4 regions of the Gottfriedia sp. OAE603 genome follow, and region 2 is predicted to be linked to each of the others. Evidence: predicted binding sites of a transcription regulator. Region 2 holds the regulator's gene; each other region holds the start of a gene.
What was found. Region 2 encodes Rex, which represses fermentation and respiration genes when NADH is low (regulators of the CRP and FNR family bind a similar motif). Its sites were predicted from a motif close to TTGTGAAATATTTCACAA; they were not measured.
Positions count from the first base shown of each region.

Region 1: a site for Rex is predicted at 5,813-5,830, ahead of ABID96_RS18135 (cytochrome ubiquinol oxidase subunit I). Genes of this name have one in related genera too.
Region 3: a site for Rex is predicted at 2,459-2,476, ahead of ABID96_RS02740 (formate/nitrite transporter family protein). Genes of this name have one in related genera too.
Region 4: a site for Rex is predicted at 4,939-4,956, ahead of pflB (formate C-acetyltransferase). Genes of this name have one in related genera too.

Region 1 covers NZ_JBEUNN010000001.1:3,561,374-3,569,170, reverse strand. The annotation lists gene ABID96_RS18165 (HelD family protein) at 1-268, shown strand, start outside; gene ABID96_RS18160 (bifunctional helix-turn-helix transcriptional regulator/GNAT family N-acetyltransferase) at 439-1,365, opposite strand; partial or broken gene ABID96_RS18155 (GNAT family N-acetyltransferase) at 1,551-2,100, shown strand; gene sleB (spore cortex-lytic enzyme) at 2,294-3,007, shown strand; gene ypeB (germination protein YpeB) at 3,020-4,360, shown strand; gene ABID96_RS18140 (YitT family protein) at 4,766-5,641, shown strand; gene ABID96_RS18135 (cytochrome ubiquinol oxidase subunit I) at 6,024-7,418, shown strand; gene cydB (cytochrome d ubiquinol oxidase subunit II) at 7,415-7,797, shown strand, end outside.
Region 2 covers NZ_JBEUNN010000001.1:3,879,076-3,886,872, reverse strand. The annotation lists gene tsaB (tRNA (adenosine(37)-N6)-threonylcarbamoyltransferase complex dimerization subunit type 1 TsaB) at 1-182, shown strand, start outside; gene rimI (ribosomal protein S18-alanine N-acetyltransferase) at 192-656, shown strand; gene tsaD (tRNA (adenosine(37)-N6)-threonylcarbamoyltransferase complex transferase subunit TsaD) at 640-1,665, shown strand; gene ABID96_RS19470 (ABC transporter ATP-binding protein) at 1,884-3,812, opposite strand; gene ABID96_RS19465 (redox-sensing transcriptional repressor Rex) at 3,981-4,607, shown strand; gene ABID96_RS19460 (CPBP family intramembrane glutamic endopeptidase) at 4,643-5,329, opposite strand; gene groES (co-chaperone GroES) at 5,606-5,890, shown strand; gene groL (chaperonin GroEL) at 5,948-7,573, shown strand; gene ABID96_RS19445 (ATP-dependent DNA ligase) at 7,676-7,797, opposite strand, start outside.
Region 3 covers NZ_JBEUNN010000001.1:561,126-568,922, reverse strand. The annotation lists gene ABID96_RS02760 (3-hydroxyacyl-CoA dehydrogenase/enoyl-CoA hydratase family protein) at 1-403, opposite strand, end outside; gene ABID96_RS02755 (YuzL family protein) at 621-761, shown strand; gene ABID96_RS02750 (proline dehydrogenase family protein) at 944-1,861, opposite strand; gene ABID96_RS02745 (DUF2573 family protein) at 2,051-2,311, opposite strand; gene ABID96_RS02740 (formate/nitrite transporter family protein) at 2,549-3,352, shown strand; gene ABID96_RS02735 (GDSL-type esterase/lipase family protein) at 3,470-4,279, shown strand; gene ABID96_RS02730 (ABC transporter ATP-binding protein) at 4,272-5,189, shown strand; gene ABID96_RS02725 (ABC transporter permease subunit) at 5,182-6,177, shown strand; gene ABID96_RS02720 (cation diffusion facilitator family transporter) at 6,403-7,275, opposite strand; gene ABID96_RS02715 (tryptophan 2,3-dioxygenase family protein) at 7,451-7,797, opposite strand, start outside.
Region 4 covers NZ_JBEUNN010000001.1:3,493,665-3,501,461, reverse strand. The annotation lists gene ABID96_RS17875 (LTA synthase family protein) at 1-1,621, opposite strand, end outside; gene ABID96_RS17870 (vWA domain-containing protein) at 1,863-3,743, opposite strand; gene ABID96_RS17865 (ATP-binding protein) at 3,759-4,652, opposite strand; gene pflB (formate C-acetyltransferase) at 5,070-7,295, shown strand; gene pflA (pyruvate formate-lyase-activating protein) at 7,386-7,797, shown strand, end outside.

The sequences.
Region 1 (7,797 bases), 320 kb from region 2:
TACCTTTATTCACTCAAAACAACGCAAATATGAGGGTGGCATTTCAGTAGTTCCGGTATACCTTGCGAAAGGACTTGAATTTGATGCTGTATTACTTATGGATGTAGACGAACAGCATTACGAAGCCACAAAACAAGATGCAAAGCTACTCTATGTTGGATGTACACGTGCTCTACACGAATTATGGGTGTTATATTCTGGACGTAAATCTCCACTAATTGAGGATATTGATGTGCAGCTATTTACGAGTATGGATACATTTATTTGACGTACCGAGAATCCAAGTAAATCATATATAACGCTAAATTTTCTTTAATACATAGTAGAAAAAGGCATTGCTTCTGGGCAATGCCTTTTTCTCAACAATGATTATCTAATGAATTGTTTCCTCCACCTAAACCGAATGGGCGAGTAGCCCAATTTGGTATTTTAAATAAATCAATGTGTAAGATCTAAATCCCATCTTTCTTCAATTAAAAGTGTATCTGTCCATTCATCATTAGGTTTTTCTTCAGTTAATGTAAATTGATACTTTTTATAGAGATGGCGAGCTGCTTCTAATGTACTAACTGTCCATAGAAATACATGATCATACTTCTGTTCCCTACAAAAGCCAAGGGCCGTCTCAATTAGATTTTTCCCAATACCCATTCCTTGATAGTTTTCATCTAAAATAAACCATCTAAGTTGTGCAATTTGATCACTGAATTTAGTAATCGCAATTGATCCTACGATTTCTCCGTTTACTTCAGCGACCCATAATTCTCCACCATCATTATTTATGAGGAAATCTGTTAGGCCCTTCATCACGTAATATTCAAAGATTTGTCCAAATTGAAATGTTGATGACGTATATATTTTTCCGTGTAGATAAGCAACATTACCTAAATCCCCAGGTAAAAAAGGACGAATACTGACTTTCGGTTTGATAGAGCTACTTTCTGTGAAAATCGTTTCAATTGTTTCCATAGAAGTAACTAGTTTAGTAATGCTTTGCTCAGATAAGTTTTTGATCATAGTGTCTACACCACTGTTTGCATTTTGAACTAAGTCATTATAAATATTGATACCATGCTCGGTTAAATAAAGACTATATTGACGTTTGTCTTTAGTAGATTGCTTTTTGATCATAATTTTTTCATCTTCAAATCGTTGAATAATACGGCTCAAATACCCACGGTCAATCCCTAAGTTTTCTTGAATTTCCGTTGCAGTACAACCGTTTCTATAATGAATTTCTGTTATGACCCGAGCTTCTGTTAAAGGAAAAGGTTTATGATAAATCTTCTGGTCAATCTTACCTAATTGATTTGCATAAAATCTGTTAAACTTACGAATTTTCTCTACAAAATGAATAGAACCCATAGATAGTCTCCTTAATATTTTGAATTTTATATCAATTAACTATAATATAATACGGTTAGTTGACAAAGTCAACTAACTTAAAGTGCTTCTATCTCTCCTAAAACTCAAAATCGATTATAATCATTTATATGGAAGTTTATGGTATTTAACAAAATGACCATTTTATTGGGTGTGGAGAGTGCTAGATGAATATGAATGTTATTTTTAATGAACTACCTGTATTAAAATCAGAAAAAATCGTATTATGTAAAATCGAAGTTGACCATTTTGAAGCATTATTTGCAATTTATGATAATGAAGCTGTTTTTAAGTACTGTGGTATTATTCCAAAGCATAATAAGGCAACTGTAAAAAAAATGATTGAACATTTCGATCGTGATTTCAGTAAAAAAACGAGAGTTAAGTGGGGAATATTTACAAACGATGTGTTAGTAGGAATCAGATTTTAATCAAAAAGTGAATATGGTGACAATAGGATATTATTTAGCTGAAGAATATTGGGGCTGTGGAATTGCAACAGAAGCGGTAAGTGTACTATTGGCATTTTTATTTAATGAAGGAAACGTAAACAGAATTCAGGCAGAAGTAATGCCACAAAATGAACTATCTAAAAAAGTTTTACAGAAAAATGGATTTTTAAAAGAAGGTACACTTAGACAAGCAACAATATGGTCAGGAAAAGGAATAGTAGACTTGGAAATATACAGTATCTTAAAAGAGGAATATATGAAATAAGTAGAGTTTAATTGAAGAATTTATATCAACATCCTAATTATAAACAAGATCTCAAGATGCAAATTGAGGTCTTTTTTTGTATATTTTTTTAAATTCCACCGAAAAATCAAAAGCATTATAAGGTAATTACATAAATTGGTAATGTTTTGAAAAAAATACTTTTACATAGACTCATAATTTTAAGGAGGATAAAATGCGGAAACAAATTTTTTTAAAAGGTCCGTTGATTTATTTCATTATTTTCGTTTTGTTTTTTTTAGACAATGATCAAATCGTAAAGGTAAGTGCTTTTTCAAATCAAGTGATCCAAATGGGCGCAGTTGGTGAAGACGTAATTGAACTTCAATCACGACTAAAATATAACGGCTATTATACAAGTAAAGTAGATGGTGTTTTTGGTTATAACACATACTGGGCTCTAAGAAACTTTCAAAATAACTTTGGACTTCCAGTAGATGGGATTGCTGGTGCGAAGACAAAGGCAATGCTAGTGAAAGCAACAAAATATGAAAAAACTGGCACGAGTGCTGGTTCAAACGTACCAAGTGGGTATTCACAAAATGATATCCAGTTAATGGCAAATGCAGTGTATGGGGAATCCCGAGGTGAGCCATATATAGGGCAAGTTGCAGTAGCAGCGGTCATATTAAACCGAGTTGGAAATTCAGCTTTCCCTAACACGGTTTCAGGTGTAATTTTTGAACCAGGTGCGTTCACTGCAGTAGCAGACGGTCAAATCTATTTAACGCCAAATGAAACTGCTAAGAAAGCTGTATTAGATGCAGTAAATGGATGGGATCCAAGTGATAATGCACTTTATTATTTTAATCCTAAAACTGCAACAAGTGCTTGGATTTGGAGTCGCCCACAAATTAAAACAATCGGTAATCATATTTTTTGTAGATAGGAGGTAGGTACTATGTTGAAAGGAATATTAATTGGTGTGTTATCAATTGGTCTAATTGGAACAGCTTTTTGGGGTTATTCAGAACACAATGAAAAAAGAGCCGTTAAGATTCAGGCAGAAAATAATTATCAACGAGCATTTCATGAACTAACTTATGAAGTAGATTTACTTCATGATAAGATTGGTGACACTTTAGCAATGAAGTCAAAAACATCATTGTCTCCTGCACTAGTAGAAGTATGGGGTCTCACATCGCAAGCACATTCAAATGTAGGACAACTTCCTTTAAGATTATTACCTATTAATAAAACAGAAGAGTTTTTAAGTAATATTGGTGATTTTAGTTATCGGACTGCTGTTCGTGATCTTGATAAGGAGCCATTAAGTGAAAAAGAGTATGATACACTTCAAAGGCTATACGAAAATTCTGCAGAAATTCAAGGTGAGTTAAGAAAAGTACAGCATTTGGTTTTTGAAGATAAATTAAGATGGATGGATGTAGAGCTTGCATACGCAAAAGAACAAAATCCAAAAAATAATGTCATAATTGACGGATTTAAATCAGTGGAAAGTAGCGTTGCTTCGTACTCGGATGCAAATATGGACCCGGCTCTGACAAACTTCAAAGTGAATCGTAATAATCTTGCGAATGTAAAAGGTGAAAATATTAATAAAAGCCAAGCCAAAGAAATTGCGAGGAAGTTTCTTGAATTAAATGGTTCGGAGAAAATAAAAGTTAGTCATACCGGAGAAAAGCTAGAGGATCATTATTATAGTTTAGAAATTACTGATCTAAAACAGAAAAATGAAACTTATATGGATATTACGGAAAAAGGCGGCTATCCACTTTGGGTGATTAGTAATCGTGAAATCGGAAAGCAAAAAATTGATTTAAATAAAGCTTCTCTAAATGGATTGAAATTTTTAGAGAGAAATAAATATCCAAATATGGAGCTTTTCCAAAGTTCACAGTATGACACAGTTGGTGTTTTTACGTATGTTTCAAATATTAATGGTGTAAGAATCTATCCGGAATTAATTACAATGAAGATTGCGTTAGATGATGGAAGTATCGTTGGATTTTCAGCTAAAAACTATTTAGCAGCGTACACGAAAAGAAAAATTCCAGAACCTAGAATTTCGATTGAGGAAGCACGTAAAAGCGTGAATTCTAATATGAAAATAATGGAGGAAAGAAAAGCCATCATATTAAACAAGTTAAACCAAGAAATACTTTGTTATGAATTTGTGGGCATAAGGGGTAACGACACCTACCAAGTCTTTATTAATGCAAACACAGCTGTTGAGGAACAAATTAAAAAACTAAATAATGTCATAGAAAATTTTGATTAAGTAAGATAGAAAACCTTAGAACTTAACTAAGGTTTTTCTTTTTTAGGCTCTATTTATATTAATTGGTGATTTTAGCTAAATATATTAAGAGTATGAAAAGAGAATAGCCGGTTCGAGAGTAATTGGAATGGAAGGTGCGAAGACTCCTATGGGAGATGCGGGAAACTTGAGACCCCGGAGGCTTGCCGAGGAGGCTCAAGGTCATGCCCCATGGAAAGCGAAGTACCTGGAATGGAAATCAGCATTCTTCTTTTTTAACAGAGCCTTTTATTAAAATATCATAATGAAGTTTTATAAGAGATTTTAATTGATCAAGAATTAGAAAAGAATAAAATGAGAACTTTTGAGAACATTAACTATATGTTTTATTTGGAAAAGAAAAAAATACTCAGGACGGAACTGTATATGACAGAAATAAATCCTACAAATCGAAAATCAAAAAAAGTAAAGATTTTAAAGAATGCAATCGCAATGTGTGTTGGGGCAATTCTCGTAGCAGTGGCATTAGAAATTTTTTTAGTACCTAATGACGTTATTGATGGAGGTATTACAGGAATTTCTATTATGATTTCAAACCTAACGGGTTTACCATTAGGAATTTTTATATTTGTTTTAAATATTCCTTTTTTCTATTTAGGTTATAAGCAAATAGGAAAAACCTTTGCGTTTTCAACTATTTTCGGAATCATTGTATTATCGTATTTTACGTCAAGATTTCATCCTGTACCTCCATTTACAGACGATATACTACTTGCAACAATTTTTGGAGGAATTATTCTTGGTATTGGAGTTGGACTGGCAATTCGATATGGTGGAGCCTTAGATGGAATTGAAATACTGGCGATCATCATTAATCAAAAGATTCCTTTTTCAGTCGGTCAAATTATATTGATCTTCAACCTATTTATTTTAGGAACAGCAGGTTATGTTTTTACATGGGATAGAGCAATGTATTCAATTTTAGCCTATGTTATTGCATTTAAAACGATTGATATTGTCGTAGATGGTTTAGAACAATCAAAATCTGTTTGGATTATTAGTGACAAAAGTATTGAGATAGGTGAAGCGATACTATCAAGATTAGGTCGTGGTGTTACATATATAAATGGTGAAGGAGCTTTTTCTAGGGATGATACAAAAGTAATCTTTTGTGTTGTTACACGACTAGAAGAAGCAGAAATCAAGGATCTAGTCGATGATATTGATCCAACTGCATTTTTAGCAATTGCTGATATCGCTGAAGTAAGAGGCGGTAGATTTAAAAGTAAAGCAGCACATTGAGAAGAGATTGGATGGATTTTTTCTGAATTGAAGTTTAACAATTTAAAGTAACTGAATAAAAAACCATTTCGCATATCGTGGAGTGGTTCTTTTTATGTTTTTAAAAAATCTAGCAACAAGTTTAATTGATTAATTGCTAAGCAATATGGAAATTTATAAATATCAACAAATTTGTGAAAAATGTCACAAAATAGACAACGAACTGACAAAAAGTAGACATATTATATTGAGGCAAGACGAAATATCAGAAGTAAACTATAGATAAGAACATAAGTGGTTAAAGGATCTAAATTGAAGATGATTTGCTCTAACGTTGTTCTAATTATTTTAGTTAAACTTATGATACTTTGTGAAAAAGTTTCATAATAAAGGAGGAAGTATTGTGAGCGTGTTAGAACTTGCACGATTGCAGTTTGGTTCGACTACGGTTTTTCACTTTTTATTTGTACCACTTTCAATAGGTTTAGCATTTATGGTTGCATGTCTAGAGACATTGTACGTTTATCGTAAAAATGAAACTTATAAAAAATTAACGAAATTCTTTGGGCACTTATTTTTAATTAACTTTGCTGTAGGTGTAGTTACAGGTATTATTCAAGAATTCCAGTTTGGCATGAATTGGTCTGAGTATTCACGCTTTGTAGGTGATGTTTTTGGTGCACCTTTAGCGATTGAAGCACTTTTAGCATTTTTTATGGAATCGACATTTCTAGGGATTTGGATATTTGGATGGGATCGTCTTCATAAGAAAGTACATTTAATGTGTATTTGGTTAGTATTTTTTGGAACGTTAATGTCTGCGTTTTGGATATTGGCTGCAAATTCATTTATGCAAGAACCTGTAGGTTTTACGATTAATAACGGTCGTGCAGAAATGAATGATTTCTTTGCCCTTATTACAAATCCTCAACTTATAGTTGAGTTTCCACATACTATTGCTGGTGCCTTAGCGACAGGTTCATTATTTGTTGCAGGTGTTAGTGCATATAAAATATTAAAAAAGCAAGAAACAGAATTATTTAAAAAGGCATTTAACCTTGGAATGATCGTTGCTTTAGTTGCTGGTATTGGTATAGCGTTTAGTGGTCATTCACAGGCAAAGCATTTAATGGAGTCTCAACCAATGAAAATGGCTGCAAGTGAGGGGTTATGGGAAGATAGTGGAGATCCAGCAGGTTGGATGGTTTTTGGATTAATTGATTCTAAAAATAAAGAAAATAAGTATGAAGTTGAGGTTCCTTACTTATTGAGTTATCTTGCTTATGAAAAGTTTGAAGGTAAAGTACCTGGGATGAATACATTGCAGGCCGAATATGAGAAATTATATGGTCCAGGTAACTATATTCCACCTGTTAATACGACATTCTGGAGCTTTAGAATTATGGCTGGAGCAGGTATGGTAATGATTTTGATGTCATGCTTGGGCTTAATATATAGCTACCGTAAGAAATTAGAGTCAAAGAATTACTTCCTAAAGGCTACAATATTTTTAATATCTTTACCGTTTATTGCTAACTCTGCTGGTTGGATTATGACGGAAGTAGGACGACAACCATGGACAGTCTTTGGATTAATGACAACTTCTGCTTCTGTTTCACCTAATGTTACAAAAGGATCACTAATTTTCTCCTTAACAACATTTACAACAATGTATGCAATTTTAGCAGCGGTTTTAGTTTACCTCTTTGTTAAGGAAATAAAGAAAGGAACGGATCACGGTGAAATAGATATTGAATCAAACGTTGATCCATTTGCAAGGGAGGCTTCAATCCTATGATTGAACTGAATGAATTATGGTTTTTACTTGTAGCAATATTATTTATAGGCTTCTTTTTCTTAGAGGGTTTCGATTTTGGCGTAGGTATATCTACAAAGTTACTTGCTAAAAATGATACAGAGAGAAGAATCTTAATTAATACAATCGGTCCGTTTTGGGATGCGAATGAAGTATGGTTATTAACTGCAGGTGGTGCAATTTTTGCAGCCTTTCCACACTGGTATGCGACAATGTTTAGCGGGTACTACATTCCATTTGTATTCGTATTGATTGCTTTAATTGGTCGTGGCGTTGCATTTGAATTTAGAGGGAAGGTTGACAGTCTTAAGTGGGCAAAAACATGGGATTGGGTCATTTTTTTAGGAAGTTTATTACCACC
Region 2 (7,797 bases):
ACATTATTGAACAACTAAATGAACGAGCAATATTTGCTACGAATAATTTAAACAACCAAAGACCAAGTGAATTATTTAACTGTAGTCTTGAGGAAAAGGAAGAATCTGTGCATGAATTTGCACCTGAGTATTTAAGATTATCTGAAGCTGAAGCAAATTGGTTAGCAGACCAAGAAAAGTAGGAGGATGTTATGATTTCATCAGTTGCTTTTCGACAAATGAGAGAAGAAGATTTAAATCAAATAATGGAAATAGAAAAAAAGTCATTTGCAACACCATGGACATATGATGCGTTTTATAATGAGTTACATACAAATCAATTTGCTCATTATGTTGTAGCGGAGGTTGACAAAGAAATCATTGGATACTGTGGATTATGGGTAATTATCGATGAAGGTCATATAACGAATATTGCTATATTGCCGGAGTATCGTGGTAATGGTCTTGGCGAAAAATTGCTTCTTGCAGTAATGGACACTGCTCGTGAACTTGGTGCGGAAACATTAACATTAGAAGTAAGGGTTTCAAATGATGTTGCAAAGGGATTATATCGTAAGCTTGGATTCCAAGATGGAGGAATTCGTAAAAGTTATTATACAGATAATTATGAGGATGCTTTAGTAATGTGGGTGAATATAAATGATCATAAAAGATAATTGTTTAATTCTTGCTATTGAAACTAGCTGTGATGAGACATCAGCAGCTGTTATTAAGAATGGTAATGAAATATTAAGTAATATTGTCTCAACTCAAATCGATATCCATAAGCGATTTGGTGGTGTAGTACCCGAGGTTGCTTCAAGATTACATGTTGAGCAAATTACATTAGTTATAGAAGAGGCCATGTCAAAAGCAAATGTTGAATACACAGACTTATCAGCGATTGCGGTAACAGAAGGTCCAGGTTTAGTTGGAGCTTTACTTATTGGCGTTAATGCTGCGAAAGCAATTGCTTTTGCACATGATTTACCTCTAATTGGTGTACATCATATTGCAGGTCATATTTATGCTAATCGACTTATACAGGAATTGCATTTCCCTTTATTGGCACTTGTGGTCTCCGGAGGGCATACTGAGCTTGTTTATATGAAAGAAGACGGAGAATTTGAAGTAATTGGTGAAACAAGAGATGATGCAGCTGGAGAAGCTTATGACAAAGTAGCTAGAACATTAAAGCTTCCTTATCCAGGTGGTCCACATATTGATCGTTTGGCGCAAGAAGGAAGTGCAAATATTCCTTTTCCTAGAGCTTGGTTAGAGGAAGGTAGCTACGATTTCAGCTTTAGTGGATTGAAATCAGCTGTTATTAATTATATGCACAATGCTGAACAACGTGGAGTGGAGATATCCCCAGAAGATGTTGCTGCAAGCTTTCAAGAAAGTGTTGTAGAAGTAATTGTTACGAAAACAATTCAAGCAGCAAAAGAATATGATGTAAAACAAGTATTGTTAGCAGGTGGAGTTGCTGCAAACAAAGGTTTACGTGCTTCATTACAAAAAGAAATGAGTATATTTAGTGATAAAGAGTTAGTCATTCCACCACTTTCACTTTGCACTGATAATGCTGCTATGATTGGTGCAGCTGCGTATGTTCGTTTCAAACAAGGAAAACTATCAAGCTTGTCTTTAAATGGTAATCCAGGTTTAGATTTAGAAAACATGTAAGAAAGACTTATTCACATTTTCAACAAAATATGTGGATAAGTCTTTTTAGTTTGTTTACAACTTAATAACATTATGTGAACAATAATGTGTATAACTTTAGACAATAACTGTGGATAATGTGCATAAGTCTGTGTAAAAGCTTAAAAATACTAAATTATTTGTGGATAAACATGTAGATAAATAAAAAACGGATCGCTTTTCGCGTATCCGTTTTTTGTTTATTCTTGTAAGTTCTCCCATTCTTCCATAAGAGACATTAAATTTGTTTCATGATCATTTTTCTGAGTGGTTAGTTCTTGTACGAGTTGGAAATCTCCGTAAACTTCTGGTTTACACAGTTCAAGTTCGATCTGTTCAATTTCTTTCTCGATATTTGAAATACTACTTTCAATCTCTTCTATACGACGTTGTGTTTGGCGTAGCTTTTTCTTTAATTCTTTATCCTGTTGATAATCTGAAACTGGTTGATGACTGGATTGACGAATCTGAATTTCAGCGTTTTCCTTTTCAGCCAGTTCTTTTTCATATGCTTCATTTTTCTTGAATAAATAATAATCATAATCGCCTAAATAAGGAGTCAAACCTTCTTTTGCAAGTTCAAATGTTTTTGTGGATAATCTGTTCATAAAGTATCGATCATGGGAAACGAATAAGATTGTTCCTGGGTAATCTAGTAGAGCATTTTCTAATACTTCCTTACTATCCAAATCTAAGTGGTTCGTTGGCTCATCTAGAATTAAGAAATTTGCTTTTTTCATCATAAGCTTTGCAAGAGCCAATCTAGCTTTCTCACCACCACTTAAAGATGAGACATTTTTCGTGACATCATCTCCAGAGAATAAAAAGTTACCTAAGATTGTTCTAATTTCTTGTTCAGTCTTTAACGGATAATCATCCCATAACTCATCAAGAACTCTTTTGTTCGATGTTAATTTAGCTTGTTCTTGATCATAGTAACCAATAAATACATTTGCTCCGAAATCTATACTGCCTTGTAGTTTTTCTAAATCGCCAATAATCGTTTTAAGTAATGTTGATTTTCCAACTCCATTTGGTCCTACTAGGGCAACACTATCTCCACGATTAAGGACAAACTGCATTGACTGATCTATAGTCGGTACACGGTCGTAACCAATGAAAAGGTCTCTAACGTTAAGTACATCATTTCCACTTTGTTTATCTATTGTAAAAGAAAAATTGGCAGAAGACTCGTCTCCTTGTGGTTTATCTACTCTGACCATTCGATCTAGTTGTTTTCGACGGCTTTGCGCTCTTTTAGTAGTAGAAGCGCGAGCGATATTTCTCTGAACAAAATCTTCGAGCTTGGCGATTTGTTCTTGTTGTTTCTCAAACTGTTTTAAGTCTTGTTCGTATTGAGCAGCTTTAAGTTCTAAATGCTTACTATAATTCCCCACATATCTTTGATGCTTGTGGTTTGAAATCTCATAAACGATATTTACAACTTGATCAAGAAAATAGCGATCATGTGACACGATTAATACAGCGCCAGGGTAGGATTGTAAATAACGTTCAAGCCAGCTAAGTGTATCAATGTCTAAATGGTTCGTAGGCTCGTCCAGAATTAATAAATCAGGCTTTGTTAGTAATAGCTTACCTAATGCCAGTCTCGTTTTCTGACCACCACTTAATGATGATATTTTTGTATTGTAATCTTCATTTGAAAAGCCAAGACCACTAATAATTGAACGAATATCTGCTTCAAATTGATATCCGCCACTTTCTTTAAATGTAAATTGAAGATGATCATATTCGTTCACAATTTTGTCGTAAACTGTTTGATTTGAATAAACATCTTCTTGGGTCATTTTATGTTCTAGCTTTCTCATGTTATCCTGCATTTCTACCAAATGGCTAAAAACAGAATAGTATTCTTCCCAAATTGAGCGATCACTTTGTAAGCCAGAGTTTTGAGCTAGATATCCAATCGTGACATCTTTTGGTTTAATTAATTCTCCACCATCATAAGATATTTCACCGGCAATAATTTTTAAAAGAGTAGACTTACCAGCACCATTTCGACCAACAATTGCTACTCGATCATTCGTCTGAACTTCTAACTTAATATTTGAAAGTATAATGTCACTACCAAAATATTTGGAGACATTATTAACTTGTAATAGGATCAAGATATTTCACCTCATTGCAAAATTTTTTATCTATTAAACTGTTTACTGTCAAAATTCATAAATATAGTGTATATTTTACAGTAGAACAAGTACTTTATTACTAAAATGAAGGCTATTTACACAATATAGTAAAAAGAATTACAGTAACAGTAAGTGGGGGATTGTAAAATGGAGTCGGAACAAATTAAAATTCCACAAGCTACTGCTAAACGTCTACCTTTATATTACCGTTTTATAAAGAATTTGTCTTTATCAGGTAAACAAAGAGTTTCTTCAGCAGAGTTAAGTGAAGCAGTAAAAGTAGATTCCGCTACAATTAGAAGAGATTTTTCGTATTTTGGTGCCTTAGGAAAAAAAGGGTATGGCTATAATGTAAATTATTTATTAACATTTTTTTCGAAAGCGCTTAACCAACACGAAGTAATGAAAGTAGCGTTAATCGGTGTGGGGAATTTAGGAACCGCATTTTTACATTATAATTTTATAAAAAACAATAATACAAAGATTGAAATGGCGTTTGATATCGACCCAATGAAGATTGGAACAGAAATAGGTGGAGTTCCAGTCTATAATCTTGATAAATTAGAAGAAATAATGAACGATGATATTCAAATCGTCATTCTAACTGTTCCTGCTCAAGTCGCACAGTCGATTGCAGACCGTTTAAAAGGTAAAAATATAAGAGGTATTTTGAATTTTACGCCTGCACGTATTAGTGTTCCGGAACATATTCGAATACATCATATTGATTTAGCTGTTGAGTTACAAACATTAGCATACTTCTTACAACAATAAGTAAATTAAAAACCCCCATTTCCATGGGGGTTTTTTTAATAGATGAAATGAAACAATTTAATTTGTTGAAATACGACAAATGAGTTCATGAACATATGAGTTAAAATTGGAACTAAAATTGAATTTGTTCGTTTATATAGGTAACAAAATATAAATCCGATTAGAAAATAAGATAAAAAGAATGGCAGGTCACCGTGCATGAACGCAAAAATAACTGAGCTAATTCCAGCAGAAACAATAAATGGAAAACGTTCAAATAGCTTTTTAAAAATAATACGACGGAATACGATTTCTTCCAATATCGGTGCAATTAAACTTGGAATGACGATAAAGGCAGGGTTTAGCTTAGCGATTTGAATAATGTTCTGCGTGTTTTCTGACCCTTTATCTAAATCAAAAACTAAAATTAAAATGAGATTACACACAATTTGAGTAAACATTGTGACAGCATAACCAATTAAAGCCCATTTTAATATTGTCAGCGTAAAACTAGACGAAAGGTTTTTTATTCCAATAGAGATTGGACCTCTTAATAAAATTAAAATAACTAGAAGACCTGTAATAAAACTAATGCATCCCCATAAACCCACTGCTTCGATTTTGGCTGTTTCTTTGTCTAAGCCTTCATATAAACTACTATTTAATAGAAAACGAACACCATACAATCCAGAATACTGAATCAAAACATACGTTAATAAAATCCATAAATCTCTTGTTTTCAAAACGATAACTCCTTTGTGTTGATATTTTCATAACCCAAAGGTTTATAACAACATGTACATTATTGTACTCGTTTAAGATGGTTCTTAAAAGGTATTTACATATTTTTATTAAACTTCTTTAAAATACGTAAATTAAAATTAATAAATTTCGACAAGAAAAGTGCTAGCTTCGGACTTGCAAAATCTCATGATATTATTTAAACTAATAATTGTGTTAGCACTCAATATTAATGAGTGCTAAAAAATAATGATTAGATTATTGAGGAGGTATTACACATGTTAAAACCATTAGGTGATCGTGTTGTAATTGAGCTTGTTGAGTCTGAAGAAAAAACTGCTAGCGGTATCGTATTACCAGGTAGTGCACAAGAAAAGCCACAAGAGGGCAAAGTTGTTGCAGTAGGTACTGGACGTGTACTTGAAAACGGCGAGCGCGTTGCTTTAGAAGTATCTGTAGGTGACCGCATCATCTTCTCTAAATACTCTGGTACTGAAGTTAAATACAGTGGTACAGAATACCTTGTACTTCGCGAAAACGATATTCTTGCAATTATAGGTTAATTAAATAAAATACTTAGTTTATAAAATAATTTTTAAAATTTTAAGGAGGTCATTTTAATGGCAAAGGACATTAGATTTGGTGAAGAAGCACGTCGCGCAATGCTACGTGGTGTAGATGCTTTAGCTGATGCTGTAAAAGTAACATTAGGACCAAAAGGACGTAACGTAGTTCTTGAGAAAAAATTTGGTTCTCCGTTAATTACAAATGATGGTGTAACAATCGCTAAAGAAATCGAATTAGAAGATGCGTTTGAAAACATGGGCGCTAAATTAGTAGCAGAGGTTGCTAGCAAAACAAATGAAATTGCTGGGGACGGTACAACAACTGCAACAGTATTAGCACAAGCGATGATTCGTGAAGGTCTTAAAAACGTAACAGCTGGTGCAAACCCAATGGGTATCCGTAAAGGTATCGAAAAAGCAGTTGCTGTTGCACTTGAAGAGTTAAAAGCTATCTCTAAACCAATTGAAGGCAAAGAGTCTATTGCACAAGTTGCAGCAATCTCTTCAGCTGATCCAGAAGTAGGCGACTTAATCGCTGAAGCAATGGAACGTGTTGGTAACGACGGTGTTATTACACTTGAAGAATCAAAAGGTTTCACAACAGAATTAGAAGTAGTAGAAGGTATGCAATTTGACCGTGGATACTCTTCACCTTACATGGTTACAAATTCAGATAAAATGGTAGCTGAATTAGAAAACCCATATATTTTAATTACAGATAAAAAAGTAACAAATATCCAAGAAATCTTACCAGTTCTTGAACAAGTTGTTCAACAAGGTAAACCATTATTAATCATTGCTGAAGATGTTGAAGGTGAAGCGCAAGCTACAATCATCGTTAACAAATTACGTGGTACATTTAATGCTGTAACTGTAAAAGCTCCAGGATTTGGTGACCGTCGTAAAGCAATGTTAGAAGATATCGCAGTATTAACTGGCGGTGAAGTAATTACAGAAGAATTAGGATTAGATCTTAAAACGACTAATATTACTCAATTAGGCCGTGCTTCTAAAGTTGTTGTAACAAAAGAAAATACAACAATCGTTGAAGGTGCTGGTGAAACTGAAGCAATCCAAAGACGTATTGGTTTAATTCGTGCTCAATTAGAAGAAACTACTTCTGAATTTGACCGTGAAAAATTACAAGAACGTCTTGCAAAATTAGCAGGTGGTGTAGCAGTAATTAAAGTTGGCGCTGCAACTGAAACTGAGCTAAAAGAACGTAAATTACGTATTGAAGATGCTTTAAACTCAACACGTGCTGCAGTAGAAGAAGGTATTGTAGCTGGTGGTGGTACTGCATTAATGAGCGTATATAATAAAGTTGCTGCAATTGAAGCTGAAGGTGATGTTGCTACAGGTATTAACATCGTATTACGTGCGCTTGAAGCACCAGTACGTCAAATTGCAACAAATGCTGGTTTAGAAGGATCAGTAATCATCGAGAAATTAAAATCTGCTGAAGTTGGCGTTGGTTTCAATGCTGCTAACGGACAATGGGTAAACATGATTGAAGAAGGAATCGTTGACCCAACTAAAGTAACACGTTCTGCACTTCAAAATGCAGCATCTGTTTCTGCTATGTTCTTAACAACTGAAGCTGTTGTAGCTGACATCCCTGAGAAAAATGCTCCTGCAATGCCTGACATGGGCGGCATGGGAATGGGCGGCATGATGTAATATCATCCCCTTAATAAAAACCCCGTAAACACTGTTTACGGGGTTTTACTATATTACTCTAAAAAAGAAATCCCCCTTGAATAATCAAGGGGGTATCTTCATTTATACGATAAAATCATCAAATATAGGATCAATTAACTCGCCATTGCTTAACTGACCTCTATTTTTAATTTTACATTTGATAAAAGGTTCAACATAGGTGTAGATTTTGTCTTCGCCTGTTT
Region 3 (7,797 bases), 3.3 Mb from region 2:
TGTTAGAGCTTATGATTGATCCCGGTTTACGAACAGCATCAACTTTTGCTAACACTTGTTTTTTTATCGCTAAATTTTCAACTACTACCTCAATGACCCAGTCAACTTCACTTAAACGACTCATGTCATCTTCAAAATTTCCAGCTTCAATTAAAGCTAAATTTTTCTTTGAGGCTAGAGGAGCTGGTTTTTGTTTTAATAATTTCTGAATAGCCGATTGACTAAAACGATTACGAAATTCTTTTGATTCAATAGTAAGACCTTTTGCAGTATCTTCCTCAGATAATTCTCTTGGGACAATATCAAGAAGTAATGTTGGAATACCTATATTCGCTAAGTGTGCAGCAATACCTGAACCCATCACACCCGAGCCGAGTACAGCGGCTTTTTTAATTCTTTGGATCATATGCATTTCTCCTCCTTGTTTCTTGAATGAATACTCATTCACTTTCAAGATAGAATTTCCCCATCGCAAATGAGCTCTACTTTCACTATATGCTAAATTCTAATTTTTCGCAATAAACAAAAAGTTCAAATTAATAATTTTTTATTTTAACCAACCTTATTTTTACTAATAAGATTACTGTATTAGGTTAGTCTAATGAATGGAGGTGATTACTATGCGACGGAAGAGAAATCCATCTAAGGGTGGGGTCAGTGCAGCAAGTGTACAAGGGAATGCAGGCCATGGAGATCAAAAGCAGGAAAAAGGAAAACAAAGTAACAACCAACAGTACGGACGAGAAAATATGGGTCAATAAGATTAGTTTTTTGTTCTAAGGTTGTTCATAGACTAGGACGATGAAATCATTAAAATAATGTTGTTTTGTTTTTGAATTTATATTAAGGTCGATTCACAAATAATCCTGTATAAAAAGAAAAAAAGAGACTGTTGAAATAAGGATCTCGGACAATCCTCTTTTCAGTAGTCTCTTTCAATTCATTATTTACTGAACATACCCTTTAATACGAAAGCTACGTTAGCTGGACGTTCAGCTAAACGACGCATAAAGTATCCATACCAGTCAGTACCATAAGGAACGTAAACACGCATGTTATAGCCTTCTTTAACAAGCTCTAATTGGCGTTCAACACGAATACCATATAACATTTGGAATTCGAACTGATCGTTAGGAATATTATGTTCTTTTACTAATTGTTTAGTATATTCAATCATCGCTTCATCATGAGAAGCAATTGCAGTAAAGTTACCGTTTAATAAGTGCATTTTAATGATTTTTTTGAAATTCTCATCCACATCTTTTTTATCTGGGAATGCAACCTCTGCAGGCTCTTTATAAGCACCCTTAACAAGACGTAAGTTTGGATTTAAACTATTTAAATCATTGATATCGTTTTCAGTTCTGTATAAATAAGCTTGGATTACAGTACCGATATTTTCGTACTCAGATTTTAATTGTTTAAAAATGCGAATTGTTTTTTCACAACGAGTAAAGTCTTCCATATCAATCGTTACAAACACATTGTGTTTTGTAGCAACTTCAAGAATTCGGCGCATGTTTCCTAATACAAGCTCGTCCGAAATATCAAGACCCATTGAAGTCATCTTTAATGAAAGTTGTGAATTCAACTTATTTTTTCCGATTGCTTCAATTGCTTCGATACAATGATCAGTCATTTCGTTTGCTTCTTCAACCGTATCAACGAATTCACCTAAATAATCAATTGTAACTTTTAAATCTTTTTTATTTAAATCTTGGATTACTCTAGTTGCTAAATCGATTGTTTCACCTGCAACGAATCGAGCTGCACCAAAACGAAGACCGTATTTCTTAGCCATCTTCGTTAAAAACTTATTTTTTGACATGAATAAAAAAGTATTTTTCATCAGTTGTTCCATCTCTTAACCCCCAATTTCTAAATAGTACTTCTCTCTCTATATAATACTAATGTATCATTTAATGAATATCGTTAAAACATTTTTTTAGCGAATTGTCGAATTTTGTACAAACAATAAAACGCTTACTAAATATTATATTATCATAATTTTAGTCATCAGTCATCCATACGACGCCCTAAATCTTATTACCTATTTTTTCTTGCTTGCCATTTCTTCTCGATGTTGTTCGTTTAACGTTTTAATTTCTTTAATTAATTGAATCATTTCATCCTTCGCATCTGGATATGTTTCATTCCAATGCTTCGTCAATGGCGGCATAGATTTAGATATATACGTGTACATAATCCATTTCTCAACTTTTTCTTGCTTTTCCTCTGACCATTCTCCAAGCATTAACTCTGTATATTTTTTTAATAGCGCTTCAAATTTTTGTTCAAATTCCTTCTGCATAAAATTACCCCTCCATCATACTGCACAACTTTTTTAAAATGTTTATTCTGATACACGAAATTATATTATACATTCACAAATAATAAAAATAGATGATGCGAGTAGTTCATTATTTTTACGATTACGAGCATTTTCTTTTTTCACACATTGTTCATACCTTCACAATCTTTCCTTTCATATATGTCCTTATACTAAATGGTGTATTCATTTATTTAAGCATGTATTGGAGTGATCATCTTGGAACGAGAAAGTATACAGTATTGTATTGAATTGGCACTTAAAAAAAAGAATGTATTGGATCAAAATATTAATAAATATCTAACTCGTGCAGCTTTGGCTTCTATTTACATCAGTTTTATTTTAATTGTGTGCTTAAAATTAGCAGAGATTTTCCGACTTAAAGAATCACTATTCACTTCAGTAGCTTATCCTTTTGTTTTCGCCACTGCACTCGTCATGATAATTTATGGTGGTGGAGAACTTTTTACTAGTAATACGATGTATTTTACGTTCTCTACTTTGGCTAAAAAAACTAGTAAAATTGATTTAATCAAAAACTGGACTGCTTGTTACTTGGGGAATATTTTAGGATGTTTTGTCTTCGCTATTTTGTATTATTTTACTGGTTTATCAAAGGAATTTCCAACGGATCATTTCTTAACAAATGTGGTAGATCATAAAATACACGCTTCTTTTATTCAATTGTTTTTTAAAGGTGTTTTATGTAACTGGCTAGTATGTCTTGCTTGTTTTTTACCAACAAGATGTAAAGATGATATTGCAAAAATGGTCATGATTTTCTTATTAGTATTTACTTTCTTTTTTTCCGGTTATGAACATAGTGTTGCAAATATTGCCGTCTTTACTTTAGCATCAATTATGCCTCATGATATAGCGTTTACTTTTAGTAATGTTTTACACAATTTAGTTCCTGTTACATTAGGTAATATTGTTGGTGGTTCTGTCGGTGTAGGTGTTAGTTATTATTATTTAAACAGTCGGAACCATGTTAATCCTAAAAAATTAAAACAGATTTCATGATTTTTTAACGTAACCTGTCTGAAAACTAACTGGACAGGTTTTTTCGTGCAAATCTATATTTAATATGGTAATAATGTGAATATATATGAAAAATTTACCTTTTTGGTGGTGACAAATTTGAAATACAATAAATTCGTTTATTTTATCATGATCAGTTCATTTTTGTGTTTTTTACTTCTAACATTTGGATTTATAAAAGGTGCATACACAATTTTAAATCCTCAGAAAAGCAAACTGATCGTTAGCCAAGAGAATAGCACAGAACAAAGTATTCATAAAAAAGATTCGATCATGATTGTTTCATTGGGCGATTCGATTACGCGTGGAGTTGGTGATGATGAAGGACAAGGTTATGTAAGAAGAGTAAAAGAAACACTTGAAAAAGACTACAATCAAATCTCAACAATCTCTAATTTAGCAGTAAGTGGCGCAAAAACATCAGATTTAGTTACTCAACTTAATAATAAAAGCGTACAAGAAGCCATTCGTACTGCCGATACAATTATGTTATCCATTGGCGGTAATGATTTATTTCCTGGAGCAGATCAACTAAATCAACAATTCCTAAAATCATATCGACCTGACGAAAAAACATTTCAAAAAAATCTTCAAATGATCTTTCAACAAATACGGAAACAAAATCAATCTGCTCCTATTTATGCATTAGGGTATTACAACCCTTTCCATAATGTAGAAGGCTTAGATGCCTCTTCAAGCTTTGTTTCAAAATGGAATGAAATATTAGAACAGACTGTACTTCAGCTTGATAATGCATATGTAATTCCTACTTTTGATTTATTTTATAACGAAGAAGAAAAATATTTATACACTGATCACTTCCATCCAAACAAAGCGGGATACATTGAGATGGCAAATCGCTTATCTAAAAAAATAGGAAGCCAGCTTCGAGGTGAGAAAAATGAATAAAGTATTAAAAGTTGAAAATGTTTCAAAAATCATAAAAGGCAAAGTACTAGTTGACCAAATTTCATTCGAAGTAAACGAAGGAGAGGTCTTTGGATTTTTAGGACCAAATGGAGCTGGTAAAACAACGACCATTCGAATGTTGGTTGGGTTAATTTCTCCAACAAAAGGTAAGATTGAGGTTGCGGGCTATCAAGTCAAAACTCACTTCAAACAAGCGATGGAGGAAATTGGTTGTATTGTTGAAAATCCTGAGCTTTATGGGTACTTAACTGGATGGGAAAATCTAGTACAGTTCGCTAGAATGTTACATATTTCTGACGAACTTAAAATCAACGAAGTAGTAAAACTAGTAAAATTAGATGAAAGAATTCATGAAAAAGTAAGAAATTATTCGCTTGGTATGAAGCAAAGACTTGGAATCGCTCAAGCTTTATTAGGAGATCCAAAGCTACTTATTTTAGATGAACCAACAAATGGTTTAGACCCAGCTGGTATACGTGAATTAAGAGAATTTATACATATGCTTGTAAAACAACATAATATCAGTGTGTTTATTTCAAGCCACCTACTTAGTGAAATTGAAATGATTTGTGACCGAGTAGGCATTATCAATAAGGGAAAAATGGTTAGAGTATCTACAGTAAAAGAACTTGTAGAAGAAGCTGCAGAACGAGTTGAATGGAAAGTATCTCCTTTAAGTAGTGCACAAGAATTACTGACTAAGGATTCCTCAATTCAAGACCTTGTTCAAAAAGATGATGTTATACAATGTCGCATGTCACCTGAAAAAATCCATGATTATATTCAGCTTTTTATGAATGAATCAATACAAGTAAATGGCGTTCGTACGATGTCCGTAACATTAGAAGATTTATTCATGGAAATGACAGGAGGCGAAGCACTTGGCTGAATTAATAAGACTCGTCTTTAATGAAATTGAAAAAATGGTACGTAAAAAAAGAATACTAGTCATTTTTCTAATACTGTCTGTCTTAATTCCAATTTTTGTCTATGCTCAGTTACAGCAAACGCAAGAAACTGTTAAACGATTGGGGACTGATGATTGGAAGGTTGCTCTCCAACAAAAAATTGTTGATCAACAAAACCGCTTGAATTCATCCGGTATTCCTGAAGAATGGAAAAGCTGGCTAAAAGTCCAAATTGATCAAGAACAATATTACTTAGATAATAATATTAACCCTACAACACCTGGTGCTCCCACATTCATTCGAGAGCTAATTGAACAAAGTATCGGATGGTTACTCCTACCTTTACTCGTAATGGTCATTACAATCGATATTGTCTCTGGTGAAAGAAGTGATGGAACAATCAAACTGTTACTCACTAGGCCTGTTAAACGATGGAAGGTCTTATTAAGTAAATGTATTTCAATTTATTTATTAATTTCATTTCTAATCGTTTTATACGGTTTGATGGCTTTTATAGTTTCTGGATTTGTATTTAGCTTTAAAGGTTGGACTGTTCCTGTATTGACTGGATTTATTATAAAAAATAACAATTTAATAACAGATTCAGTTCAACTCATACCTCAATGGAAATATGTCATTATGGCATTTGGACTAGCATGGTTTGTCTGTATCATTATTGGAACATTATCGTTTATGGTGTCTGTACTTGTACGAACGACACCTGCAGCGATGGGGATTATGCTAGCGGCTTTAATTACAGGAAGTGTTTTGAGTGGACTTGCAACTTCATGGTCTGGTGCTAAATACTTCTTTAGTGTAAACCTCGGTCTAACTGATTATTTACAAGGTCAATTACCTTCAATAGAAGGACTGAATATGCAATTCTCTCTGATTAATCTATCAGTTTGGGGAATAGCTGCTTTAATCATTGCATTCATTACGTTTATTAAACAAGACATGTTAGGTTAAATAGAAGACTGGCAATCTTAATGTTTGTAGACGAAGTACAATAACTAAGAGATTCCGACTGATTGAAAACGCTTGTCTTTCGAGGCTCAGGAGCCGGATGAGGAGCGGAGTTACCTTTTTTATCGGTAATGAGCACCGCAAGCAGGCGAAGCAACGAAGAAAGCGAGCGTTTGGCGGGCAGTCTGAAGGTGACACGATTTTTAGTGTCACCTTTTCTTATTATGCTCACCTAAATTTACTCTTAGGTTCTACATGAATATGAGTATATTGAATACTATGTTGCTCGTGTAAAATCATTTCAATTTGATCAGTAATGCTATGACTTTTACTTACGTCGATTCCACCATCTACTTCTATGACTACATCTGCTATTGTTGTATTCCCATACATCCTTGCTCTTAAATCGACTACTTTATATACACCCGGTACTTTTTCCACCGTTTCAGTAAACAGCACCATTTCATCTGGATCAAAGCCATCGGTTAATGAATGGGAAGCTTCATAAAAAATCTCCCAAGCCGTTTTGCATATGATTCCACCGACAATGATCGCCACAATTGGATCGATAATTGGATAGCCAAAAGATGCTCCTAATACACCTATTGTCGTTCCAAAGCTGACCAATGCATCTGATAGATTATCCTTTGCAGAAGCTTCAAGTCCTTTACTTTTAGTTTTTTTAGCAATTTTATTATTATAAAAATAAATTCCAATCATAAATATTCCAGAAGCAAAAGCAACAATCGCCGCTATACTATTCGGCGTTTCAAATTCACCCTTTATTAAAAGTCTTACATTTTCTATAATGACTTGTAAACCTACGGACATCATGATGAAGGAAGCTATTAAAGTCGCAATTTGCTCCGCTCTTGAATGACCATATGGATGATCTAAATCCCTTGGCTTTCTTGCAATTTTAATCCCAATAAACACTGCTAATGATGCACCGATATCGGTCACATTGTTAAGACCATCTGCAAGTAACGCACTTGAATTTGTTCTAAAACTAACAATTACTTTAATCGCAGCCAGAATTAAATAAGCTAGAATACTTAAAAAAGCTGCCGTATCTAGTTGTTTTTGAAGACTTTTATCCATCTAAACACTCCGCTCTACTTTGAAACTTACATCTTAATTTTTCTCATTCAATTATCATTCCCATAAATGATTTTTTCCATCGTTTAGTAACTAGAAAAAATAAAACCAGACTCTATGTAATATATACACATAGAATCTGGTTTGTTTCGTTCATAAAGTCATTAAAGTTAATTTATTATAGTGGTTTTGGGTTATAGCTTGATCCAGTTAAATCCGTTAAATCACAAACTGCTTGCCATAACTCAGGATAAAATTCAAATCGAACTGCACGCTCTAAAGCTTCAGCAGGTACACCTTTTAAGCTCTTCGTATTCATTCCAATCATTCTTCTAACAAGCTGGATATGCTGTCTGCGGAAAGTTTGGAAGCTTTCATCAAAAGCAGTCAGTTCTTGCATCAGCTGGAATAATTCAAAGTGAGTCGACGCATTTTGATGTAATTGAACTGGTGTAAGTAAGTTTTCATTTAATAAATCTACAAAAGGCTGCCAAAGCGTTGGTCCCAATTTTAAGATTTCATTAA
Region 4 (7,797 bases), 390 kb from region 2:
TAGTATCGACCCCTAGTAGATGTAGAATAGTAGGTTTTACGTCGATTTGGCCAGCAATTTTTGAAATTGTTTTACCAGTTTCTTGTTTTGGTAAATGAATAATTAATGGCGTACGTTGTAAGTCCATGTGATCATAAGGAGTGATCTCTTCTTTACCAAGGAATTGAGCCATTGCTCTATTATGATTCTCTGATATACCGTAATGGTCACCATACATGACAATAATTGTATTATCGTATAGACCCGAAGATTTTAATCCATCAATAAAATGTTTAATTGATTCATCCATATATCGAACCGTCGTTACGTAGCGATCTAATGTTTCGTCACCAGAGTTGAATTGATCAATATATTGATCTTCAGGATCTAGTGTAAACGGATAATGATTAGACAATGTTAAAAAGCGAGAGTAAAACGGTTGCTTTAATTGATTTAATAAAGGTAATGATTGTTGGAAGAAATCCTCATCCTTCAATCCCCAGTTAACAGAATTTTCATCATTAATATCGTAATCTACTTCATTAAAGTAACGATCATAACCTAGAGTAGGGTACATTACATTTCGATTCCAGAAACTTTTATTATTTGCATGGAATACTGCTGAATAATAACCTTTATCCTTTAATAATTCTGGAGTGCCCATAAACTCATTATTAGCATGAGTGAAGTAAACAGCACCACGATCTAAAGGATATAAAGAATTATCAATGATAAATTCAGCATCGGATGTTTTACCTTGACCTGTTTGGTGATAGAAGTGGTCAAAATAATAACTTTCTTTAATGTATTGATTTAAAAACGGTGTGATTTCTTTACCATTTACTTTTGCACCAATTGTAAAGGTTTGCATTGATTCAAGAGAAATAACAATTACGTTTTTACCTTGATATTTTCCGAAAAGTTTGGCATTTGTTTTTACACCATTAGTATTTACATAGTTTTCAATCTCAGTTAATTTACTACTATCAGCAAAAGCCTTTTGTGTAGAGGTTTTTGTCTGAAGTGATAAGTCATAACCTTGATAAACATATAATCCTAGGTTTTTTACAAGCATTTCACGGTCAAAAGAACGTGTAAGTAATTCAGGTCGTTCCATTTCTGCTAAACCTAAGTTAACAACTGCAACAGCGACAGTGACTAAAAAGTAAGCTGATTTCATAAAAGCCGGAACGCGACCAGTATTTGAAAGTTTTGGATATTTTTTTAATAAGATATAAAGGATGACGATATCGGCAAACATAAAGAAAATTTTAAAACTCGCTAATTCCTTTACACTTGAACCTAAGTCTCCCATATTACTTGTTTGAAATAGCACAGGCAATGTTACAAAATCATTAAAGAATCCATAGAACAGTACATTACCACATAAAATAGCAGTTAGTACAAAATTGATGAAAAGAGCAATTGTATTACGTTTATTGCCTTTAAAGAATAGTGCAAACCCTACTAAAAATAGTGAGGATGCTAATGGACTAATAAATAATATTACATTTTGGAAAATAGTATCAATCTTTAAATCAAATCCAATAAGAGTAACTAAATACGTTTTTAGCCAAACTACTAATGCAACTAGTAATACGAAACGTACACGTGAAAATGTTGCCTTTAATGAAGTAGGCATCTTATAATCCCCCTTAAATACAAAACAAACTAGCAGTCATACACTAGCTTTTATTAAAAATATGCTTCTCTCTAAGTCGTCAAAATTTATCGTACTCCCTTTAAAATCAAAAATCAATAGCTAAGTACGTTTTTACATTGTAAATCCGTTCGACAAAGTATTTAAATATTCCCAAAAAATGAAAGAAATAGGCAATTAAAAATCAAATGCCTATTTCTTCTTCATTTTATGGACAACTTATTTAATCTATGCTTCTTAATAATAATTTTTTTAATAAAGGCTTTAATTGAAGTCTTAAATCCTCCGTACCAGAAGCAATTAAATAGTGATGTTGATATATATTTTTCATTAATTGTACTGTTTCATCTTGATGTTCATCTTCTTCAATAAATGTCCCAATTACTTCAATTCCTAATTTTCTAGCTTGTTTTACAGCTTCATGGGTATCGATAATTCCATCTTGGAAGTAGTCTAATGCAGAAGGTTCACCATCTGTAAAAACTAGTAAAAACTTATGCTTCTCAGGTCTTTTAGCTAATTCCTCTGAAACGATTCGAATCATTAATCCATCCCGATTATCCTCTTCCTCATGTAACTGCATGATATTTGGTCCTGATGAAGGGTATAGTGAGTGTGAAAATGGTATAACCTGATGCAGTATATTTGGTTTATTTTCTTTTGATGCATTTGATGCATCTTCCCAAAATCCACTTATACTGTGTGAAATCTTTAATTGCTTTAGAGTTTCATGGAATAGAATGACACTTTTTTTGACTTCATCCATCTTATTAAACATTGATCCTGAACAATCAACTAATAGATAAAAGACAGCATCTAATTCTTTTGACTCAGTTTGTTTTTTATAAAACATTTTTGGTTTATCTTCAGTAAATAATTTGATCCATTTTTTATTTAGACGACCGTAGTACTTATCAGAGGGAGCATTTTGCTTGTTTTCTAATGACTTTTCAATTGTCTTACGCAACTCTTTGACATCTTTTGACACAATTGCAGATAAAGTGGAATATTGTTTCTTTTCATCAATTGTTTGCTGTTTTGGTGAAATATATTGGATTGAAACATTACTATTATATTTACCAAATGGGTTTTGGTGACTATTGTTAGATGAATTTGCTGTTTCAGTTGCATCTGTTTGCTTCGAGTCCCTGTGATCACCTTGCTTGGATGAGCCAAATGCATTTCCAATTGCTTGATCTTGGCTTTCTTGCTCCCTAGCAAAGTTTGCTTTTATGGCTGTTTTTGTTCCACTCTCAACTTCGAATCGTAAAAAGTTATCATCATTTTCATTATTTTTACTTTCTCTATGCCAAGTTGATAATTTTTCGTCTTCACTATTTCGTTCTTCAAGTCCTTCTTGTTCGTCATCATTTTGTAATTCCTTTGCCTTACTGTTACATGATGTCGTATCTGCTAACTTATTTAATGGAAGAAAACCAAAATACGTATGAATCATATCTTGCTTATATATAGGAAGTAATCTCTGCTGGACTTGAAATATAATGGAAGAAATATCACTCGTTTTTTTAGCTTCGAACGTTTGGAATAAGAGTGGTAGAACTTCTTCTAATTGTTCATTTGTTTGATATGTTAACTGTGTTGAAGTTAACGATAAATAGATTAAACAATATAATTGATCAAGCTGAAAATTACGCATTTCATTTGCTTTAAATTGAGATTGGAAATAGTGTCTATATATATTTTTACGGGTAGAAAATAATTGTCTTGTTCCTGGTCTTTGACGAACAATAATTTCTTCTAACCGAATATCTTCAAGGAGCACGTAAAGTTGTGTAAAAAAGCTTTTTAAATGAGTCTCGTGTAACTCCTTTAACGTATCTTTAAACTCTTTAAAATCAGTATGATGTTTGTTTCCTAATGCTTTTAAATACACATCAGACTTTAATCCGTTTAGTTGGGTTAGATGTTCTTGATTGTCCCAAAAATGACTCACAGTAAACTTTTGTTCTTCGTCGTCAAAATATGCTTGGAAATCAAATTCCAAAAAAGCATGAGGATCTTTAGAAAGAGAAATCGATAAATTTTCCATTTGTAAAAAGGTGGAAGCATCTATTTTTTTATTATTAAATACTACATGTTTCATCTGATTTCACTCATTTCAAGAAAGAAAATAACTTTCTGCTAGTTCACGTACAGTTTCTCGTTCAATATCGTCACTAAGCTTAGCGATAATTGTACGTTCAATCGCTCTTAGAACAGGGATATGGACTGATAAATCACATGCGTCAAGTATTCCTCTGATACTTGCTGCGTCTTCACTAATTCTTCCTTCAGAAGCAAGCGGGATTAAATCACTTGAGAAGCTCGTAAATTTATTTAATAGATCCATGTCTTGCAATTCAGATTCTTCCTTAAGAAGATGAAGTAAAGATTCTCCGTTAATATATGGCACATCAATAATGACAAAACGATTTTTTAACGCCTCGTTTAATTCACTTGTCCCAACATATCCTTCATTAATTGCTGCAATAACGCGGAAGTTTTCATCGCCTTTTACTACTTCTTGTGTAAATGGATTAGTAATCATTTTACGGTAATCTAAAGCACCATGTAGTAGAGGTAAAGTTTCAGGTTTTGCCATATTAATTTCATCTATATATAACATATGTCCTTTTTTCATTGCTTTCATTAGTGGACCGTCAATAAAGATAACTTCAGATCCGTTTGGTGTAGAAGTAATCGTATTGTAACCAACGATACCTTCTAAATCTAAATCAATTGAACAATTTATACTGTGCATTGGTTGATAAAGTAATTTTGAAAGTGTTTCTGCTAAGACTGTTTTTCCACTTCCAGTAGGCCCTTTTAATAAAATATTTTTGCCAAGTAATAGTGCAGTAATTGCATCTTCTAAAATTGTAGAGTCTTGGGATACATATTGTTTTGTACCAATTAGTAATTGCTCATCTTGTAATACTTTTTGTAGTTGATTTTTATATATAGTATTTAATTTCTCGTTAATTGAATTAGAAAGATTGATTTGTGTATTCATAAATACTCCTTTATATTTAAAGACACTGTTAAAGAAGGATGTTGACTTCCTCAAAATGTTCTCTACTTTCAGTTATTTTATACTAACCATATTATTATCACATATTTTGTTTGTGAATGTCTTGTCTATGGAAGAGAGGGTTATTTTATAATACAGATTATATGTTTTGAGTATAACAGTTTAGGTAAGAACTTTAAAGTTTTGGAGAATGAATTAAATAAGGTAATTCTTAGTAAAAACGATTGGAGCAGAATAAATCTTTTCGTATAAGGTGTTTCGAATAAACTTGCTCAATATTTCACAATATATACAAAATCTATGTGATAGCAAATTAACATCATATGGTAAATTAAGTGTGTAATCTGTTATACACATTGAGAGCTTTCTGTATTAATTCGACTGAGGAGGAGTAAAGCGATGAATCAATGGAGACATTTTGAAAGTGGGCGTTGGGAAAAATCGATTGACGTAAGGAACTTTATTCAATTAAACATTAAACCCTATATAGGAGATGAGACATTTTTAGCTGGTCCAACGCACGCAACAAAAGAGCTGTGGGATCAGGTACTACAATTATCAAAAGAAGAGCGCCAAAAGGGTGGAGTTTTAGATATGGATACGAAAATTGTATCAACTATTACTTCGCATGGGCCAGGCTACTTAAATAAGGAGTTAGAAAAAATTGTAGGAGTTCAAACAGATGAACCATTTAAACGATCTCTACAACCATTTGGGGGAATTCGAATGGCAGAAGCAGCTTGTGAATCCTATGGTTATAAAGTTGATGATGAAATAAGTAAAATATTTACTGAATATCGAAAAACACATAATCAGGGTGTATTTGATGTGTACACGAATGAAATGAAAGCGGCACGTCGTTCAGGGGTTATTACTGGCTTACCAGATGCCTATGGTAGAGGCAGAATAATAGGAGACTATCGTAGAGTTGCATTATATGGAATAGATAGATTAATAGCTGATAAGACGAATGCTTTGAATATGACGAGTAGTGTCATGTCTGAAGAATTATTAAGAGAACGTGAAGAAGTAAATGAGCAAATCCGAGCTTTGAAAGAATTAAAACAAATGGCTGCAAAACACGGATTTGATATTTCAGAACCAGCTTCAAATGCAATTGAAGCATTTCAATGGTTATATTTCGGCTACTTAGCAGCAATTAAAGAACAAAACGGTGCCGCGATGAGTCTAGGTAGGGTTTCTTCATTCTTAGATATTTACATAGAAAGAGATATGGAGGAGAACAGTTTAACTGAAATCGAAGCTCAGGAATTAGTAGACCATTTTGTTATGAAATTACGATTAGTAAAGTTTGCTAGAACACCAGATTATAATGAATTATTTTCTGGAGACCCAACATGGGTAACGGAATCGATTGGTGGAGTTGGCATTAATGGCCGCCCACTGGTAACTAAAAATTCATTCCGTTTCTTAAATACATTGGATAATCTTGGTCCAGCACCAGAGCCGAATTTAACAGTACTTTGGTCAACGAACTTGCCTGTTGGATTTAAACAATATTGTGCAAAGATGTCTATAAAAACAAGCTCAATTCAGTATGAAAATGATGATATTATGCGACCAGAATATGGAGATGACTATGGAATAGCCTGTTGTGTTTCAGCAATGACGATTGGGAAGCAGATGCAGTTCTTTGGTGCTCGAGCAAATTTAGCCAAAGCATTATTATATGCCATTAATGGAGGTTTAGATGAGAAATTAAAAGTCCAAGTTGGGCCAGCTTACGCCCCTGTTTCTACAGCGTATCTTGACTACGATGAAGTAAAATCTAAGTTTGATATTGTATTAGATTGGTTAGCAGGCTTATATGTAAATACATTAAATTGTATTCACTATATGCACGATAAATATAGTTACGAACGTATTGAAATGGCTTTACATGACTTAGGCGTAAAAAGAACGATGGCAACGGGTATTGCTGGCTTATCAGTTTGTGCAGATTCATTATCTGCTATTAAACACTCAAAAGTTAAAACGATTCGTGATGAAAATGGGATCGTTGTGGATTTTGAAATTGAGGGGGACTACCCTAAATATGGAAACAATGATGATCGCGTTGATGACATTGCGGTTGAATTAGTAGAAAGCTTTATGGCAAAAGTGAGAAAACACAAGACGTATCGCAATGCAGTTCATACAACTTCAGTCTTAACGATTACTTCTAATGTTGTTTATGGCAAGAAAACAGGAAACACACCTGATGGTCGTAGAGCAGGTGAACCATTCGCTCCAGGTGCAAATCCCCTACATGGCCGAGATACAAAAGGTGCATTAGCATCGTTAAGCTCAGTTGCAAAGTTACCTTATGAAGATTCACAAGATGGAATTTCAAATACATTTTCAATTGTACCAAATGCTTTAGGAAAAGAAGAAAGTACAAGAATCCTCAACTTAGTAGCCATGCTAGATGGATACACAGAAAAGGGTGGACACCATCTCAATGTCAACGTATTCAATCGAGAAACACTCCTTGACGCAATGGAACATCCAGAAGAATATCCACAACTAACAATCAGAGTATCTGGATACGCAGTTAACTTCATAAAATTAACCAGAGAACAACAAATCGACGTCATCAACCGAACATTCCATGACAGTATGTGAAATAGAAAAGTGGAGGCTACTGTTCAGCTCCGACAAGCATAATACAAGATAAAGTAAAGACTTAAAGATCCAAAAGAGGTGAATGGTTAAATGGTGGGAAACATCCATTCAATAGAAACCTGTGGAACAGTTGATGGACCTGGAATTCGTTATGTTGTTTTTACGCAAGGTTGTTTATTAAGATGTCAGTATTGTCATAATGCAGATACATGGAATATTGGTGAGGGTAAGGCTGTATCTGTTGAAGAGTTAATGAAGGATGTAAAATCGTATATTCCCTTCATGAAAGCATCGGGTGGAGGGATTACAATCAGTGGCGGAGAGCCATTATTGCAACTTGATTTTCTTTTAGAGTTACTTAAAGAATGTAAAAAAGCAAAAATTCATACAACGATTGATACATCAGGTGGTTGCTTTAGTTTTGATCGTTCATTTCTTGATCCATTAGATGAAGTATTGAAATATACTGACCTAGTATTGTTAGATTTAAAACATTTTGATT